DNA from 4 places in the Streptomyces sp. SP18CS02 genome. Region 2 is predicted to be linked to each of the others. Evidence: riboswitches for the same ligand, from Rfam matches in the RefSeq annotation. Region 2 holds a riboswitch; each other region holds the start of a gene.
What was found. A riboswitch is a leader RNA that binds a small molecule or an ion and turns the genes downstream of it on or off. The one in region 2 is predicted to bind cyclic di-AMP.

Region 1 (4,151 bases), on a different contig from region 2:
GGTACCGTCCGCAGCGGTGGGCGGAGCGGGCAGGAGACCAGTGGTGGGGCAGCGAGCGCGGGACGGCGGCGGCCGGGGCGGGTTGGTGCGCTCCCCGCGCGGGAGCCGGGCGCCCGGACCCGGCCGGGACCGTGAGGGGGTCCATCTGTTCATCCGCTCGCTGCCCGCCCTGATGATCATCGGCGGGGTGATCTACGACGTGTCGACCCCGTCACGCTTCACGGCGGTGCCGCTCTTCGCCGCCGCCCCGCTGATCGCGGCGCCCTTCTTCAGTTTCGGCGCCACGCTGCTGGCGGGCCTCGTCGCCCTGGTCGCCGTGGTGGTGCTGCGCCTCCACGGCGGGACCATGGACGAGGCCCCGGCCCTGACCGAGGTCGTCACCATCGGGACCGTCTCCGCGCTCGCGCTGTTCATCAACCGGGTCGTGCGGCGGGGCGGCGAGCGTCTCGCCTCGGCGCGGGTGATCGCCGAGACCGCCCAGCGGGCCGTGCTGCCCAGCCCCGCCAAACGGATCGGCGGTCTGGACATCGCGGCGCGGTACGAGGCCGCGCAGGCGGACACGTACATCGGCGGCGACCTCTTCGCCGTGCAGGACACGCCCTACGGCGTCCGGCTCGTGGTCGGCGACGTACGAGGCAAGGGTCTGGGGGCGGTCGAGGCGGTCGCGGTCGTCATCGGCGCCTTCCGGGAGGCGGCCGAGCAGGAGAGCTCCCTGGAGGGCGTGGCGCAGCGGCTGGAGCGCGCGCTCGCGCGCGAGGGCACCCGGCGCGACGGACTGGACGCCTTCGAGGGGTTCACCACCGCCGTACTGGCCGAGATCCCGCGCGGGGACACCGTGGTGCGGATCGTCGACCGGGGCCATCCCGAGCCGTTGCGGATGAACCCCGACGCGACCGTGGAACTGCTGGAGCCGAACGAGACCGCGCTGCCGCTGGGCATGGCCGACCTGGCGGCGTGGCCGGACCGGGCGTACGAGGTGTCCTACCCGCCGGGGGCGACGCTGCTCTTCTACACGGACGGGCTGTCCGAGGCGCGCGACGCGCGGGGGGAGTTCTACGACCCGGTGGCGCGGCTGGCCGGGCGGGTCTTCCCGGGGCCCGAGGCACTGCTGGACGCGCTGGTGGAGGACGTGCGGCGGCACACAGGCGGCGGGGCGACCGACGACCTGGCGCTGCTGGCGGTCAGCCGGCCCGAGGAGGGGCAGCCCGACCGGCGGACGACGATCCCATTGGTGCCGTGACTGCCGTGACTGCTGTTGCCGCCGTGTCCCCCGTGTCTGCCGTGTCTGCCGCTTTGCCGTGGCCGCGGCGACCGCGGTGACGCCAGGGCGACCGCGTGGCAGGGGTACGCCGGGAGGGACTCGACCACGGTACGTAGTCGACGAGCACCACTCCGCATAACAGTTGACGAACGGTCAGAAAAATAAGAGGCGGCCGGTGTTTCTGAGGGGCGGTCAACTCGCCCGGCTGTGCCCGTGTGTGACCCGGTACGTCCTGGCCAGCACGGTAATGATCAGTAGGAACAGCTTGGAATACGGCCCTCGCGTCTATTAACGTTCGATAACGCAGCGCGGTCGTCCCAGTCGTCGCAAGAGACGGCACCGTGCGCGCGCGCCGAATTCCGCAAGGGAACCGGGGAACCACCACCTTGGGGTGAATCGGGTCGAACCAGACCCGTAGGAGACCTTCCTGCTCCGAACCCGTCAGCTAACCCGGTAGGCGAGAAGGAAGGAAAGGAGTGCGCCTCCGTGGCGTCCAACAGTCCTGCTCCCGAGGTCTTTCCCGGCTCTCCCGGCCCTTCGGGTGCCCCTGACGCCACGCCCGCAAACACGCAGTGGGCGGAGTGGAATCCCACCGAGGACACCGTTCGCCCGGTTCGCGGCCGTCATCGTGTCGCCAAGCAGCGCGGCGGTCTCGCCCGCAGCTCCACCGTCCTCGGTGTCGGAGTCATCGCGGCGGTCGGTGCGGGCGGCATAGCCACCGCGCAGGACAAGCCCGCGGTCTCCATCTCCCTGCCCGACCTGCCGGACATCGGCTCCCTCCTCGACGACGAGGACGAGGGCGAGGGCGTCACGGGGACCGCCGACAACGCGCCGCTCACCGCCCTGTCCCTCTCCGGCGACGACCGCGGGGCAGGCCGGGACGACCAGGCCGGCCAGGAGGCCGAGGACGCCGGCGAGGCGCTGCGCGTCCGTATCCTCCAGCAGGCCGAACAGCAGCAGGCGTCCGCCGACGCCGAGGCGAAGGCGGCCGCCGAGAAGACCGCCGCCGAGCAGGCCGCCGCCGAGGCGAAGTCCCAGCAGACCGCCGCCCAGAAGAAGGCCGAGGAGGCCGAGAAGAAGGCGGCGGCGGAAGCCGAGGCGAAGGCGGAGGCCGCGCGGCTGGCCAAGCTCGCGTCGAGCTACTCCCTGCCCACCTCCTCGTACACCCTCACCGCCACGTACGGGCAGTCCGGCTCCATGTGGTCCTCCGGGCACCACACCGGCCTGGACTTCGCGGCCCGGGCGGGTACCCCGACCAAGGCCGTCCACAGCGGGACCATCAAGTCGGCCGGCTACTCCGGCTCGTACGGCTACCGCATCGTCCTGGAGCTGGAGGACGGTACGGAGATCTGGTACTGCCACCTCTCGTCCATGACGGTCGGCGTCGGACAGCAGGTCGGCACCGGCGAGACCATCGGACGGGTCGGCGCCACCGGCAATGTGACCGGCGAGCACCTGCACCTGGAGGTGCGCACGTCGGGCGGCGACGGCATCGACCCCGCGGCCTGGCTGCGCAGCAAGGGCCTGACCGTCTGACGCCCTGTCCTCCCGCCCCTTCGCGCCGGGCTCCGCGGCGCACCGGGACGATCCGGTGCCGGAACCCGTGAACGGCCCCCGGCGGCCCTGGCCTCCCACCCCCCGACGCCAGGGCTGCCGGCCTTCTCCCCGCCGGGTTCCCCGCCGCCCTTTTGCCTGCTTCCCTTCGGTTTCCTGCCGCCCGGCCCGGTAGCCGCCCGGCCCGGTTGCCGTCCCGCCCGGTTGCCGTCCCGCCCGCTCGCGGTCCTGCCCGGTCCCGTGGTTCCGGCTCCCCGGAATGCTCCCGGGGGCTGCGTCGTTGATCCCCCCATGACTTCTCTCCGCCCTCTGGGCACCTCAGGGCTCGACGTCTTCCCGCTCGCGCTCGGCGGCAACGTGTTCGGCTGGACCGCCGACGAGACGCAGTCCTTCGCCGTGCTCGACGCGTACGCCGCCGCGGGCGGCAACTTCATCGACACCGCCGACGGCTATTCGGCCTGGGCACCGGGCAACGAGGGCGGTGAGTCGGAGACGATCATCGGCAACTGGCTGGCCTCCCGCGGCAACCGCTCCGACGTCGTCATCGCCACCAAGGTCGGCGCCCACCCCCGGTACAAGGGCCTCGCCCCCGCGAACATCAAGGCCGCGGTCGAGGAGTCGCTGCGCCGTCTGCGCACCGAGTACATAGACCTGTACTACACGCACTTCGACGACCCGGGCGTGCCGGTCGAGGACTTCGTCACCGCTCTCGACCAGCTGGTGAAGGAGGGCAAGGTGCGGGCCGTCGCCGCTTCCAACATCACCCCCGAGCGGCTCCAGGAGGCCCTGGACTTCTCCGCGCGCGAGGGCCTCACCGCGTACTCCGCGATCCAGCCGCACTACAACCTGGTCTCGCGCGACACCTACGAGGGACAGCTCCTGGAGACCGCGGAGCGCGCCGGGCTCGGCGCCGTGCCGTACTTCGCGCTGGCCTCCGGCTTCCTCACCGGCAAGTACCGGCCGGGCGCGAGCGTCGAGAGCGCCCGGGCCGAGGGCGCGGGCAAGCACCTGGAGACCGAGCGCGGCCGCAAGGTCCTCGGCGCGCTCGACACCGTCGCCCAGGAGCGCGGCGCCGAGATCGCCACGGTCGCCCTCGCCTGGCTGGCGGCCCGGCCGACCGTCGCGGCGCCGCTCGCCTCGGCCCGTACGGCCGAGCAGCTGCCCGCCCTGCTGGCGGTCGCCGGTCTGGAACTGACGGCGGACGAGCTGGCGGCCCTGACCGCCGCCTCGGAGTAGACCCGGGCAGGGCTCAGTACCGTCAGTACCGGTACGGGTTGTAGCCGCCGTAGTTCATGTACGGGGGCGGCGTCCACACCCGGCCGGTCGCCTGGGCCGC
Region 2 (4,151 bases):
CTTCGTCCTCGTCGGGGATCTGGTCGGAGTCGGCCACCAGCGCGACCTGCTCCAGGAACTCGGCCAGATTGCCCGTTCCTTCGCCCTCTTCGCGGTTCTGCTCGAACTCCAGGGCCACCGCGGCGAGTTCCTGGAGGTTCTCGATACGGGTCTCGTCCTGCGGATCGGTCGACGCCTGGAGCTCGGCGAGGTAGCCGGTCCGTTCGAGGACCGCTTCCAGGACGACGGCGGGCCCCGCGCCGGAGTCGACGATCGTGCGCAGCTCCTCCATCAGCGTGTTGAACCGCTTCACCGCGTTGGCGGACCGGGCCGCCATGCCGTACGCCTCGTCGACGCGGCGCAGCGCCTGGGGGAAGGTGATCCGCTCGCGCTGCGCCAGCGCGTCGATCATCGCCTCGGCGCGGTCGCCGATGCCCCGCTTGGGGACGTTGAGGATGCGGCGCAGCGGCACGTTGTCCTCGGGGTTCGCCAGGACGCGCAGGTACGCCAGCACATCGCGCACCTCCTTGCGCTCGTAGAAGCGCACGCCGCCGACGACCTTGTACGGCAGGCCGACCCGGATGAAGATCTCTTCGAAGACACGGGACTGGGCGTTGGTGCGATAGAAGATGGCGACGTCGCCGGCCTTCGCGTCGCCCGCGTCCGTCAGCCGGTCGATCTCGTCGGCGACGAACTGCGCCTCGTCGTGCTCGGTGTCGGCGACGTACCCGGTGATCCGGGCGCCCTCGCCGGCGTTGGTCCACAGGTTCTTGGGACGGCGGCTCTCGTTGCGCTCGATCACCGCGTTGGCGGCGGAGAGGATCGTCTGGGTGGAGCGGTAGTTCTGCTCCAGCAGGATCGTGGTCGCGTCCGGGTAGTCCTCCTCGAACCGGAGGATGTTGCGGATGGTCGCACCCCGGAAGGCGTAGATCGACTGGTCGGCGTCACCGACGACGCACAGCTCCGCCGGGGCCATGTCCTCGTACCCGGTGCCGACCAGTTCGCGTACGAGCGTGTACTGGGCGTGGTTGGTGTCCTGGTACTCGTCGACCATGACGTGGCGGAAGCGGCGGCGGTAGTGCTCGGCGACGTCCGGGAACGCCTGGAGCAGGTGGACGGTCGTCATGATGATGTCGTCGAAGTCCAGGGCGTTGGCCTCGCGCAGCCGCGCCTGGTACATCCGGTACGCCTCGGCGAGCGTCTTCTCGAAGCCGTCGGCGGCCTGGTCGGCGAAGGTCTCCTCGTCGATCAGCTCGTTCTTCAGGTTCGAGACCTTGGCGCTGAACGACTTGGGCGGGTACCGCTTCGGGTCGAGGTCCAGGTCACGGCAGCACAGCGCCATCAGGCGCTTGGAATCGGCCGCGTCGTAGATCGAGAAGGAGGAGGTGAAGCCGAGCCTCTTCGACTCGCGGCGCAGGATGCGCACACAGGCGCTGTGGAAGGTCATCACCCACATGGCGCCCGCGCGCGGGCCGACGAGCTGCTCGACGCGCTCCTTCATCTCCCCGGCGGCCTTGTTGGTGAAGGTGATCGCCAGTATCTGCCCGGGGTGCACGTTGCGCGTGGCCAGCAGGTGCGCGATGCGGTGGGTCAGCACGCGGGTCTTGCCGGAACCGGCGCCGGCCACGATGAGCAGCGGCGAACCGGTGTGCACGACGGCGGCGCGCTGCTGTTCGTTCAGCCCCTCGACCAGGGCGGCCGCGTCCACCACCGGACGGGGGGCGCCGTCACGGTAGTGCGCGTCCCGGGCCGGGGGCACGTCGAACCTGCCCCCGAAGAGGTCGTGCGGAACCTCCTCCGCGGCCGGCTCGTCGTGCTCGGGCGGCGGCGGGGGCTCCTCGGAGCGGTGGTTCCGGAGGTCCGCCAGGAAGCTGTCGTCAAAGAGGCTGCTCATCGCCTATCGAGTCTAGGCCGCTCCACTGACAGTCGCGGCCGAACCGCCTTCGTCACGATGAGCACCGGATTCATTACCCGAAGTAAAGATAACGAAAACGTATAGGGCATATCGAACATCATCCTTCACAGCACCACCACAGTTTGGCTAGCGTGCTCGCGAAGGCGGTCTGTAACCCCATCGGCGAACCACGCCAACCGGGCCGTCCACGCCGAATCCGGCCTTTCGCTCAGGAAGTACGGAACCGGGGACCCACATGCAGGACCGGGGTGAATCGGCCTGTCCGCGTACGGCCGTAGGGCACCTTCCGTCGCCCGAACCCGACAGCTAACCCGGTAGGCGGTTCACGGAAGGAGATGCCGGCCTTGGCGTCGCATCGCAAGCCGCGCACCCGCACCACCCGCGCGCACTCCCCCGCCGTCGGGGTCACGACGGCCGCCATCGCCTCGGTCTCCCTCCTGTCCGCGCAGAACGCGGACGCGGCGCCCTCCCGGACGGCTCCCGACGCCGTACCGTCCAGCCCGGACGCGAAGCCGACGGCCGAGGAGGTCCAGCGGAAGGTCGACGCCCTGTACCGGCAGGCCGGTACGGGGACGCGGCAGTACGAGCGGCAGTACGACAGCCCCAAGGAGGCCGCGCCCCGGCGGAGGCTGACGGTCGACAAGCTGTTCGACGGGGCCGGTAAGCGGGCGCAGCCGCTGAACGAGACCCGCCGCACGCTGGGCACCTACACCGCCGGGGAGCCCCGCCCGGGCGCCGTCGCCCAGGCCACGGGGCTGATCGTCGCCGCCGACCCGCAGGCGTACGCCGAGCAGACCCAGCAGATGCCGGAGGTCCAGCGGACCCAGCAGATGCCGGAGGTCCAGGACGTCCACCAGATCCAGCACACCCAGCAGGTCCAGGACGTCCAGCAGGTCCAGCAGTTCCAGGGGATGCCGGAGGTCCAGCGGACCCAGCAGACGCAGGAGGTCCGGCAGACCCCGCAGGTCCCGCGGCCGCTCCTGCCCCGACCGGACCACGAGCCCCACCGGACCGCGTTGTCCGACCCGCCCGCCGAGCACGGGCAGCAGGCGCTTGCCGGCCACGGGACGCGGCACTCGTCGGCGGAGGCCGCGGAGGCGGTGGAAGCCGTGGAGGCGGCGGAAGCCGTGGAGGCCAAGGAACGGACCGCCGAGGCGGCCGGCGGCGTGGATGCCCTCACCGCCTCTCAGGCGGTCCTGCGGGCCAGCAAGCAGGACGTCCAGCGCAAGCTGCGCGAGGCACGCGACCTGCTGTCGAGCGTGACCGTCGAGGAGCTGACGCGACGGGCGGAGCTGGACCACAGGCGCGAGGCGCAGGCCCGGCTGCGGGCGGAGGCGAGGGTCCGCGAAGAGGCGGAAGCGGCCCGTGCGCGCCAGGACCGGCTCCGCCGGGAGCAGAGCCAGGACCGGGAACAGCAGCCGGAGACGAGTACCGGTCGCGGCTCCTGGACCGCAAGCGCCACCGCCGCCGCCACCGGGTACGGCACCTCGGCCGGCGCCGGGACCGGGAGCCGCTCGGCCAAGGCGGACAAGGTGCTGGCCTTCGCCCGCGCCCAGGTCGGCAAGCCGTACGTGTGGGGCGCGACCGGCCCGAGCTCCTACGACTGCTCCGGCCTCACCCAGGCGGCGTGGAGGGCGGCCGGAGTCGAACTGCCGCGGACCACCTGGGGCCAGATCGAGTTCGGCACCCCCGTCGACATGGAGGCTCTGCGCCCCGGCGACCTGGTGTTCTTCTACGACGACATCAGCCATGTCGGCATCTACGAGGGCGAGGGCCGGATGATCCACGCGCCGAAGCCCGGCGCGAACGTCCGCGAGGAGTCGGTCTACTGCATGCCGATCCACGGCAGCGTGCGCCCGGCCTGAACCGGGCGGTGACGGCGGGGGTCGGGGGCGGTACGGGACCGAGGGCGTACGCCGCGGCAGTGGGGCCGCGGCCGGCCCCGCCGCCGGGGCATCAGGTCCAGAGCGTCGCGATGAAGATGTTGGCCACGGTCAGACCGCCCACGGCCGCGAAGATCCCCTTCTCCACCTTCTCCTCGTCCCGCTTCACGTAGACCAGGCCGAGGATCACCACCAGCAGCGCCAGCTTCACGCCGATCTTGACGTTGTCGACGGTCTGGTCGTCGGCCTGGTTGAGGCCCACCAGCGCGACGCCCGTGATCAGCATCGTCAGGGCGCCGTGCAGCATGGCGGGGACGAAGCGTGCCGTGCCCGCGCTCATCGCCTTCATCTGGGTCAGGAAGCCGCCCAGCAGG
Region 3 (4,151 bases), on a different contig from region 2:
GAGGCCGCGGTCGACGACGAGCTGGCCCGGTTCGCCGCCGAGGGCCCCACCCCCGAGGAGATGGAGCGCGCGCAGGCCCAGTTGGAGCGCGAGTGGCTGGACCGGCTCGGCACGGTCGCGGGCCGCGCGGACGAACTGTGCCGGTTCGCCGTGCTGTTCGGCGACCCGCAGCTCGCGCTGACCGCCGTCGGACGCGTGCTGGACATCACCGCCGAGGAGGTGCGGGCGGTCGCCGAGGCCAGGCTGCGTCCCGACAACCGGGCGGTACTGGTCTACGAACCCGTCAGCGCCGACCGGAGCGACCAGGAAAGCGACGAGCAGGAAGAGGGGGCGGACCAGTGAGCGACACCACTGCGCCTTTGACGTCCATGGAGTTCCACCCGCAGCCGCAGGCCGGTACGGCCCGGCCCTGGGCCTTCCCGGCCCCCGAGCGCGGCGTGCTCGACAACGGTGTGACGGTGCTGCGATGCCACCGCCCCGGCCAGCAGGTCGTGGCCGTGGAGATCTTCCTCGCCGCCCCGCTGGACGCCGAGCCCGAGGGCCTGGACGGCGTCGCCACGATCATGGCGCGGGCCCTGTCGGAGGGCACCGACCAGCACACGGCCGAGGAGTTCGCCGCCGAGCTGGAGCGCTGCGGTGCCACCCTCGACGCCCACGCCGACCACCCCGGCGTCCGGGTCTCCCTGGAGGTCCCGGTCTCCCGGCTCTCCAAGGCCCTCGGCCTGGTCGCCGAGGCGCTGCGCGCGCCCGCGTTCGCCGACGGCGAGGTCGAGCGCCTCGTCCGCAACCGGCTCGACGAGATCCCCCACGAGACGGCCAACCCGGCCCGCCGCGCCGCCATGCAGCTCTCCAAGGAGCTCTTCCCGGCCACCTCGCGCATGTCGCGCCCCCGCCAGGGGACCGAGGAGACCGTGGCGCGCATCGACTCCGGCGCCGTCCGCTCCTTCTACGACGCGCACATCCGTCCCGCCACGGCCACGGCCGTCGTCGTCGGCGACCTCACGGACGTCGATCTCGACGAGGTGCTCGCCGAGACCCTCGGCGCCTGGACGGGCAAGCCCGCCGAGCCCCGCCCCGTACCGCCGATCACCGCCGACGACACCGGCCGGGTCGTCATCGTGGACCGCCCGGGCGCGGTCCAGACCCAGATGCTGATCGGCCGCGTCGGTCCCGACCGGCACGACCGCGTCTGGCCGGCCCAGGTGCTGGGCACGTACTGCCTGGGCGGCACGCTCACCTCCCGCCTGGACCGGGTCCTGCGCGAGGAGAAGGGGTACACCTACGGCGTACGGTCCTTCGGGCAGGTACTGCGCTCGGCACCCGACGGGACCGGTGCCTCGATGCTGGCCATCAGCGGTTCGGTCGACACGCCCAACAGCGGCCCCGCCCTGGCGGATCTGTGGAAGGTGCTGAGCACCCTCGCGGCGGAGGGCCTGACCGACGCCGAGCGTGATGTGGCCGTGCAGAACCTGGTGGGCGTGGCCCCGCTCAAGTACGAGACGGCGGCCTCGGTCGCGGCCACGCTCGCCGACCAGGTCGAGCAGTACCTCCCGGACGACTTCCAGGCGCAGATGTACGCGCGCCTCGCCGAGACCGGGACCGTGGAGGCCACCGCCGCGGCCGTCAGCGCCTTCCCGGTGGACCGTCTCGTGACGGTGCTCGTCGGTGACGCCGCACAGATCAAGGAGCCGGTCGAGGCGCTGGGCATCGGTGAAGTGACCGTGGTCACGGGCTGATTGACCCGTTCCGGACGGCAGCGGCGGCAACCGCCCGGCCTCACCTGCGGCGATTGCGGTTCCGTCGCACGGTGGGACCGGATGCGCCGCACCGTGGAACCCCGGCATCCCATCGGATGCCGGGGTTCCGCTTTTGCTGCGTCTTATGTCCCAAATGTTGCGGAGGTTGTGTGTCTGCCCTGTGGCGTGCGCTACAAAACAGCGTGACCATTTGGTGATTGAAAGATCGGCCGCTTAGCGTCTGATGCGCTGTCCGCCCGGTTCGACCGCCGCACCCGCGGCACCGGACAGCCATCGCCGAGTCCCCGTCAGGCGCGAGCCTGGGGAGCCGGGGACCCACTCAGTCCCTGGGGTGAATCGGACGCCTTCGCCGCCGTGCGGAGGGGCCCGTAGGAGACCTTCCTGCTCCGAACCCGTCAGCTAACCCGGTAGGCGAGAAGGAAGGAAAGGATCAGCCACTTCATGGCGTTCACCCGTGCCACCGGGAAGCACCGTGCCCCGAGCCGCATGAGCCGCAAGAGCGCGCACGTCGCCGGCGTCGCGGCCCTCGCCACCACCGGCGTCATCGGAACCCTCGCTTCCCCGGCGCTCGCCGCCGACACGGACACCCGCTCGCTCGAGGACACCGGCCTCAACCAGGTCGTCGTCACCGACTCGCTCGCCGAGCGGATCGACGCCCAGGCCGAGGCCCAGGAGCAGGAGGCCGAGGAGGCCGCCGCCCTGGCGAAGGCCAAGGCGAAGGCCGAGGCCGAGGCGAAGCGCAAGGCCGAGGCCCGCGCCAAGGAGGCCCGCGAGGCCCGTGAGCGCGCCGCCCGCGAGGCCGAGCGCAAGCGGCTCAACTCCTTTCAGCTGCCCGTCGCCGGCTCGTACGTCAGCACCGGCTACCAGACCGGCGGCGCCATGTGGTCCTCCGGCAGCCACACCGGCATCGACTTCCACGCCGCGTCCGGCTCCTCCGTCGTGGCCGTGGGTTCCGGCACCGTCGTCGAGGCCGGCTGGGGCGGCGCGTACGGCAACAACATCGTCATCCGGATGAACGACGGCACGTACACCCAGTACGGCCACCTCTCCTCCATCGCGGTGTCGGTCGGCCAGAGCGTCACGCCGGGCCAGCAGATCGGGCTCTCCGGCTCGACCGGCAACTCCTCGGGTCCGCACCTCCACTTCGAGGCCCGGGCCGGCGCCGACTACGGCTCGGACATCGACCCCGTCGCGTACCTGCGCTCGCACGGCGTCAACGTCTGACGCTCCGCCCGTACGCGCCAAGGCCCCGGCTCCTTCCGAGCCGGGGCCTTCGCGCGTCCTCCCCTGCCTCGGCGCCCCGGCCCCGGGGGCCGGGGCCCGCGGTCCCGCCCGGCGCCCTCCGCACGTCCCGAGGGCCCCCGGAGCGGACTTCCGGCCCGTGGTCCCGACATCCTGGCCAAAAGATATACATGGATTCCGAGTAGGCATCGGAAATTCCGGCCTGCTGCAATAGAGTCACCGAACAGAGCGTCAATCAGCTGAGTTTCGCGCGGATCAAGTCGGAGGTTCGGTATGCGCATTCCCGCGCACTCGGTATGCACGGCGATCCGCGATGACATCGTCACCGGTGTGTTCGAGCGCGGCAGCCGGCTGACCGAGGAGCAGCTGGCGCGCCGCTACGGGGTTTCTCGGGTACCCGTCCGGGAGGCGCTGCGCACCCTGGAGTCGGAGGGGTTCGTCATCACCCGGCGCCACGCCGGAGCGTGTGTCGCCGAGCCGACCGAGCAGGAGGCGGCCGACCTCCTGGAGGTCCGCGCGCTGCTGGAACCGCTGGGCGCGGCGCGCGCCGCCCAGCGCCGCACCGAGGCCCACCTCAAGGTGCTGCGCGGGCTGGTCAGGCTGGGGCAGGAGCGGGCCCGTCGAGGTCAGGGCGAGGACCTGCGCTCACTCGGCGGCTGGTTCCACGAGACCCTCGCCCAGGCGTCCGGCAGCCCGGGTCTGACCGCCCTGCTCACCCAGCTCCGGCACAAGATCGCCTGGATGTACACGGTCGAGCGGACCGCGCACCCGGTCGAGGAGTGGGCCGAGCACGGCGCGATCGTGGACGCCGTGGCGCGCGGCGATGCCGAACGGGCCCGGGCGCTCACCGCCCAGCACGCCGAGCGTTCGCTGGGGGCGCACCGGCTGCGGCGGCCCGAGCGGGCCGCCGGGCGCGTGAGGACTTCGCAACATGCCGTCAACACCGCGAGCGTCCGCAATTAACAATGGGTCCGTATACAAAGGGGGCGGGGAATTCCGTGCCGGAATTCCCCTGCTCATGAACGGAACGGAACAGTGGAGCCGTATCGCCCCGGAATTCAGGTCGATACGGCTCCGCCGTGTGCTGTTCTGAAGTTGTTTCCGCCGCGGGGACCGTCAGACGGTCTCGGGCAGCTCGTCGAGACCTTCGGC
Region 4 (4,151 bases), on a different contig from region 2:
GGGTCCTCGATGGAGACCAGCGGGTACGCGGAGACGAGCTCCTCGTAGTACTCGGTCATCTCGGCGGCCGAGCGGGACTTGCCCTCGAACTCGTACGAGCCGTCCTTGTAGAACTCGGACGCGGCGACGTCGAGCGCCAGGGCGATGTCCTTGCCCGGGACGTAGCCGGCCTGCTTGATGGCCTCGAGGATGAGGTCGAGGGCGGCGCGGTTGGACTCCAGGTTCGGCGCGAAGCCGCCCTCGTCGCCCAGACCCGTGGAGAGGCCCTTCTCCTTCAGGACCTTCTTCAGGGTGTGGTAGACCTCGGCGCCCCAGCGCAGGGCCTCGGAGAAGGACTCCGCCCCGATCGGGGCGATCATGAACTCCTGGATGTCCACGTTGGAGTCGGCGTGCGAGCCGCCGTTCAGGATGTTCATCATCGGCACCGGCAGCAGGTGCGCGTTGGGGCCGCCCAGGTAGCGGAAGAGCGGGAGGTCGGACGCCTCGGAGGCGGCGTGCGCGACGGCGAGCGAGACGCCGAGGATGGCGTTGGCGCCGAGCGACGACTTGTCCGGGGTGGCGTCCAGGTCGAACATCGCCTGGTCGATCAGCCGCTGCTCGGTGGCGTCGTAGCCGACGAGCTCCGGGCCGATCTGCTCGATGACGGCGAGGACGGCCTTCTCGACACCCTTGCCGAGGTAGCGGTTCTGGTCACCGTCGCGAAGCTCCAGGGCCTCGAACGCACCGGTGGAGGCACCGGAGGGGACGGCAGCACGGCCGGTGCTGCCGTCGTCGAGGCCGACCTCGACCTCGACCGTGGGGTTGCCTCGGGAGTCCAGGATTTCCCGGGCTACGACGACGTCGATGGACGGCACGAGCATCTCCTTCTGGGATGTGACGCAAAATGTGACGCTTGCAGTGCAGGGTCTCTTGGCCTTGCGACAAGAGCCTAACCGGCTCCGGGGCCGTGGCCAGCCGACGCCCGCCCCGTGGGACGAAAAAGGGTTCAAGGCCCGGCATTGGCGGGCAAACAACCACAGGATTTACTGGGCGGTAACCACATGGACCGGCCCACGCCACCGAAAAACCCCGGCCCGCCGCGCACGGGGGAGAGCGCGGCGGGCCGGGGTGGTCCGCACGGGCCGGCCGGACCGGGGCGAGCGGGCCCCTGATGGAGGGACGCGTCGCGGCCGGCGGTCCTGGCCGGGCCGGTGGGCGGGTGGAGCCGGCGGCCCGGGGCGGGCCGACGGGCTCAGGGGGTCACTTCAGGTGGAGCTGCTGGCCGGGGAAGATCAGGTCGGCGTCGTCGACGATGTCCTTGTTCAGCTCGAACAGCTTCTGCCAGCCGCCCTTGACGCCGTGCGCCTCGGCGATGGTGCCGAGCGTGTCGCCCGCCTCGACCTTGTACTCGCCGTCACCCTTCTCGACCTTCTCGCCGGTCGGGGTGGTCACGGTCTTCGGCGCGGCCTGCTTCGGCGCGGTGCGCTGCTCGCTGCGCGTGGTGGGCTGCTCGGCCTTGCGCTCCTCCTGCTTCGGGGCGCTCTCCTGGGCGGAGCCGCCGTCGTAGGAGGCGTTGGACAGGCCGACGCCGCAGCTCGGCCAGGCACCCTTGCCCTGGCCCGCCAGGACCTTCTCGGCGACCTGGATCTGCTGCGACTTGGACGCCTGGTCGGCGCTCGCGGCGTACGCGGTGCCGCCGTACGCGGCCCAGGTCGAGGAGGAGAACTGCAGGCCGCCGTAGTAACCGTTGCCGGTGTTGATCGACCAGTCGCCGCCGGACTCGCACTGGGCGACCTTGTCCCACTCCGCGGTGGTCGCGGCGGAGGCGGTGGTGGCGCCCATCAGGGGAGCGGCGACGGCGGCGCCGGTGATGCCGGCGAACGCGGCGAAACGGATGGCCTTGGAAGGACGACGGTGCTTGGCCTTGCCGGAAAACAGCATGGGACATCTCCTCACCGACGCCTGCGAGGTGAGCTGTCGGGTTCGGGCCTAGTGAGTTGCCCGGCCGCGCGACGTGTCGCGCGGCTTCACCCCGAGCCGGTCGCCGGCCATCTCCCGATGGCCGGACCCGGCGCTTACCTTGGGTCCCCCGCTCCTGCCTACGGCGCTCGAAGCGTCGACTGTTCCCGTCGACCGACGGCAGGATTCGGCGTACCGGTCGATGGGGCCCGCGGTGGCGAGCAGTTACGACCGTAATCACAGACCTCCCTGATGTTCAAAGATGGACATCAGGGTCAATACACCCAATCCGGCCCGCCCCTGGCGGACATTTGTGCTGGTGAGCCGCACATCGGTCGGATCAGGCGGGCGAGCCGGGCCAGTTGCCGCAAAGAGACGCTTGTCTCACTTATACAGAAGCGGACAAAGGGGAGCGAATCACTCCTGAGCCGCGGTCAGATCCAGGCTCTGACCAGGCTGGATCAGATCCGGATCCGCACCCACGGTCGCCTTGTTGGCGTCGTAGAGAGCAGTCCAGCCGCCGGGCAGCTCGTGCGTCTCCGCGATGTCCGACAGGTTGTCGCCCGGCAGGACGGTGTACTGGCCGTCCTCCAGCGCGACCCCCTCGGCGTCACGTGCCGTTCCGTCACCCCGTGAGGCATGTCGGCCTGTTTCGCGCTCGGTGCCCGGATTGACTGGATTGCCGGTACCGGTGGCCTTGTCGCCTTCGGAGGCGGCGGGGTCGGCGGAGTCCGCCGGGTCGGTGGAGGCGTCACCGTCCACCGGCGCCTCCCTGGCCGGCTCGCCCCGGTGCTTGCCGCCGCCCGTCCCGGCGTCCCCGGCCGGGTCGTCCTTGGCGGACGCGGCCGGGCCGGACGAGCCGGAAGCGGTCCCGGCGGGCGTGGTGGACTCCTCGGGCGTCGACGACTTCGAACCGTCGGCACCGTCCGCGCCGTCCGCCGTCCCGGTGGAGGCCGAGGGGGCGGGAGTGGCCGGTGCGCCGGAGGGCTTGGCGGCCGAGGGCAGACCCGCCACGGGCGCGCTGCCGTCGGTGAGTCCCGCGATGGGGGCGCAGGTCTCCCAGGGGGCGATGCCCTGCGCCGCGTAGGCCTTCTCGGCGACGGCTATCTGCTGGGCGCGGCTGGCGAGGTCGGCGCGCAGGGCGTACGCCGTGCCGCCGTAGGTCTCCCAGGTCTCCTGCGAGAACTGGAGGCCGCCGTAGAAGCCGTTGCCGAGGTCGGCGCTCCACATGCCGCCGGACTCGCACTCGGCCACCCGGTCCCAGGTGGTGCCCTCGACGGCCGACGCGGACCCCGCGCCGAGCAGCGGAAGGGCGATCGCGGAACCGGTCACCCCTGCCGCGACGATGATGGCGGGAGCCTGACGAGGTCGCCGGTGCCGGCCGTTCCCGGAGCGCATGCGGTTGCCTTTCGCGTGACTGCTGAGGTGACGGTGAACGTAGCGGCATTCGAACGTCTGTTACAAGTCGATGCAGCGGAGATAACGCGAAAGTCACAGATCTGATGGAGCGTCAGTTCGCATAGGATGTGAACTCGACCGGGAGCGTGCGCAGTCCACGCATAATGAGCCCTCCACGCCACCGCAAATCGTCCGGATTCCCCGCGAGTCGCAGGTCGGGCAGGCGGGTCAGCAGCGTCGCCAGCGCGGTCTGCCCTTCGAGCCGGGCAAGGGGCGCGCCCAGGCAGTAGTGGATGCCGTGCCCGTACCCCAGATGCTGGTTGTCACGCCGTGCGAGGTCCAGGGTGTCCGGCTCGTCGAAACGCGCCGGGTCCCGGTCGGCCGCGGCGAGGACGACGAGGACGGGGTCGCCCGCCTCGATCCGCTCCCCTCCGAGGGTGAGCGGCTCGGTGGCGAACCGCCAGGTCGCCAGCTCCACCGGCCCGTCGTAGCGCAGCAGTTCCTCCAGCCCCGTCTCCAGCAGGTCGCGCTCCCCCGCGGCGAGGGACTCCTGGAGCCGGGCCCGCTGGCCCGGGTTGCGCAGCAGCGCGTACACGCCGTTGCCGATCAGGTTGACGGTCGTCTCGAACCCCGCGAACAGCAGGATGAACGCCATCGCCGCCGCCTCGTTCTCGGTGAGGTGCTCGCCGTGGTCGCTCGCCCTGATCAGCCCCGAGATCAGGTCGTCGTCGTCCCCCTCTCCCAGGGCTTCGCGCTTGCGGTGGATCAGCTCCGCGAGGTAGCCCCGCATCTTCTTCACCGAGCGCGCCACCCCT

Region 1: it holds a riboswitch for cyclic di-AMP, as region 2 does, so the genes downstream of both, PUR26_RS17040 (M23 family metallopeptidase) here and PUR26_RS27225 (C40 family peptidase) in region 2, are expected to answer to the same signal.
Region 3: it holds a riboswitch for cyclic di-AMP, as region 2 does, so the genes downstream of both, PUR26_RS03840 (M23 family metallopeptidase) here and PUR26_RS27225 (C40 family peptidase) in region 2, are expected to answer to the same signal.
Region 4: it holds a riboswitch for cyclic di-AMP, as region 2 does, so the genes downstream of both, PUR26_RS26295 (transglycosylase family protein) here and PUR26_RS27225 (C40 family peptidase) in region 2, are expected to answer to the same signal.

Annotation. Positions count from the first base shown of each region.
Region 1 is NZ_JAQYXC010000285.1:17,232-21,382, reverse strand. It holds gene PUR26_RS17045 (PP2C family protein-serine/threonine phosphatase) at 44-1,240, shown strand; cyclic di-AMP (ydaO/yuaA leader) riboswitch at 1,602-1,736, shown strand; gene PUR26_RS17040 (M23 family metallopeptidase) at 1,748-2,797, shown strand; gene PUR26_RS17035 (aldo/keto reductase) at 3,107-4,051, shown strand; gene PUR26_RS17030 (PrsW family intramembrane metalloprotease) at 4,074-4,151, opposite strand, start outside.
Region 2 is NZ_JAQYXC010000295.1:109,643-113,793, reverse strand. It holds gene pcrA (DNA helicase PcrA) at 1-1,873, opposite strand, end outside; cyclic di-AMP (ydaO/yuaA leader) riboswitch at 2,073-2,231, shown strand; gene PUR26_RS27225 (C40 family peptidase) at 2,239-3,759, shown strand; gene PUR26_RS27220 (hypothetical protein) at 3,851-4,151, opposite strand, start outside.
Region 3 is NZ_JAQYXC010000252.1:47,596-51,746, reverse strand. It holds gene PUR26_RS03850 (M16 family metallopeptidase) at 1-342, shown strand, start outside; gene PUR26_RS03845 (M16 family metallopeptidase) at 369-1,736, shown strand; cyclic di-AMP (ydaO/yuaA leader) riboswitch at 2,022-2,185, shown strand; gene PUR26_RS03840 (M23 family metallopeptidase) at 2,199-2,981, shown strand; gene PUR26_RS03835 (GntR family transcriptional regulator) at 3,273-3,962, shown strand; gene PUR26_RS03830 (HPr family phosphocarrier protein) at 4,116-4,151, opposite strand, start outside.
Region 4 is NZ_JAQYXC010000294.1:442,350-446,500, reverse strand. It holds gene eno (phosphopyruvate hydratase) at 1-860, opposite strand, end outside; gene PUR26_RS26295 (transglycosylase family protein) at 1,240-1,920, opposite strand; cyclic di-AMP (ydaO/yuaA leader) riboswitch at 1,924-2,096, opposite strand; gene PUR26_RS26290 (transglycosylase family protein) at 2,356-3,336, opposite strand; gene PUR26_RS26285 (cytochrome P450 family protein) at 3,449-4,151, opposite strand, start outside.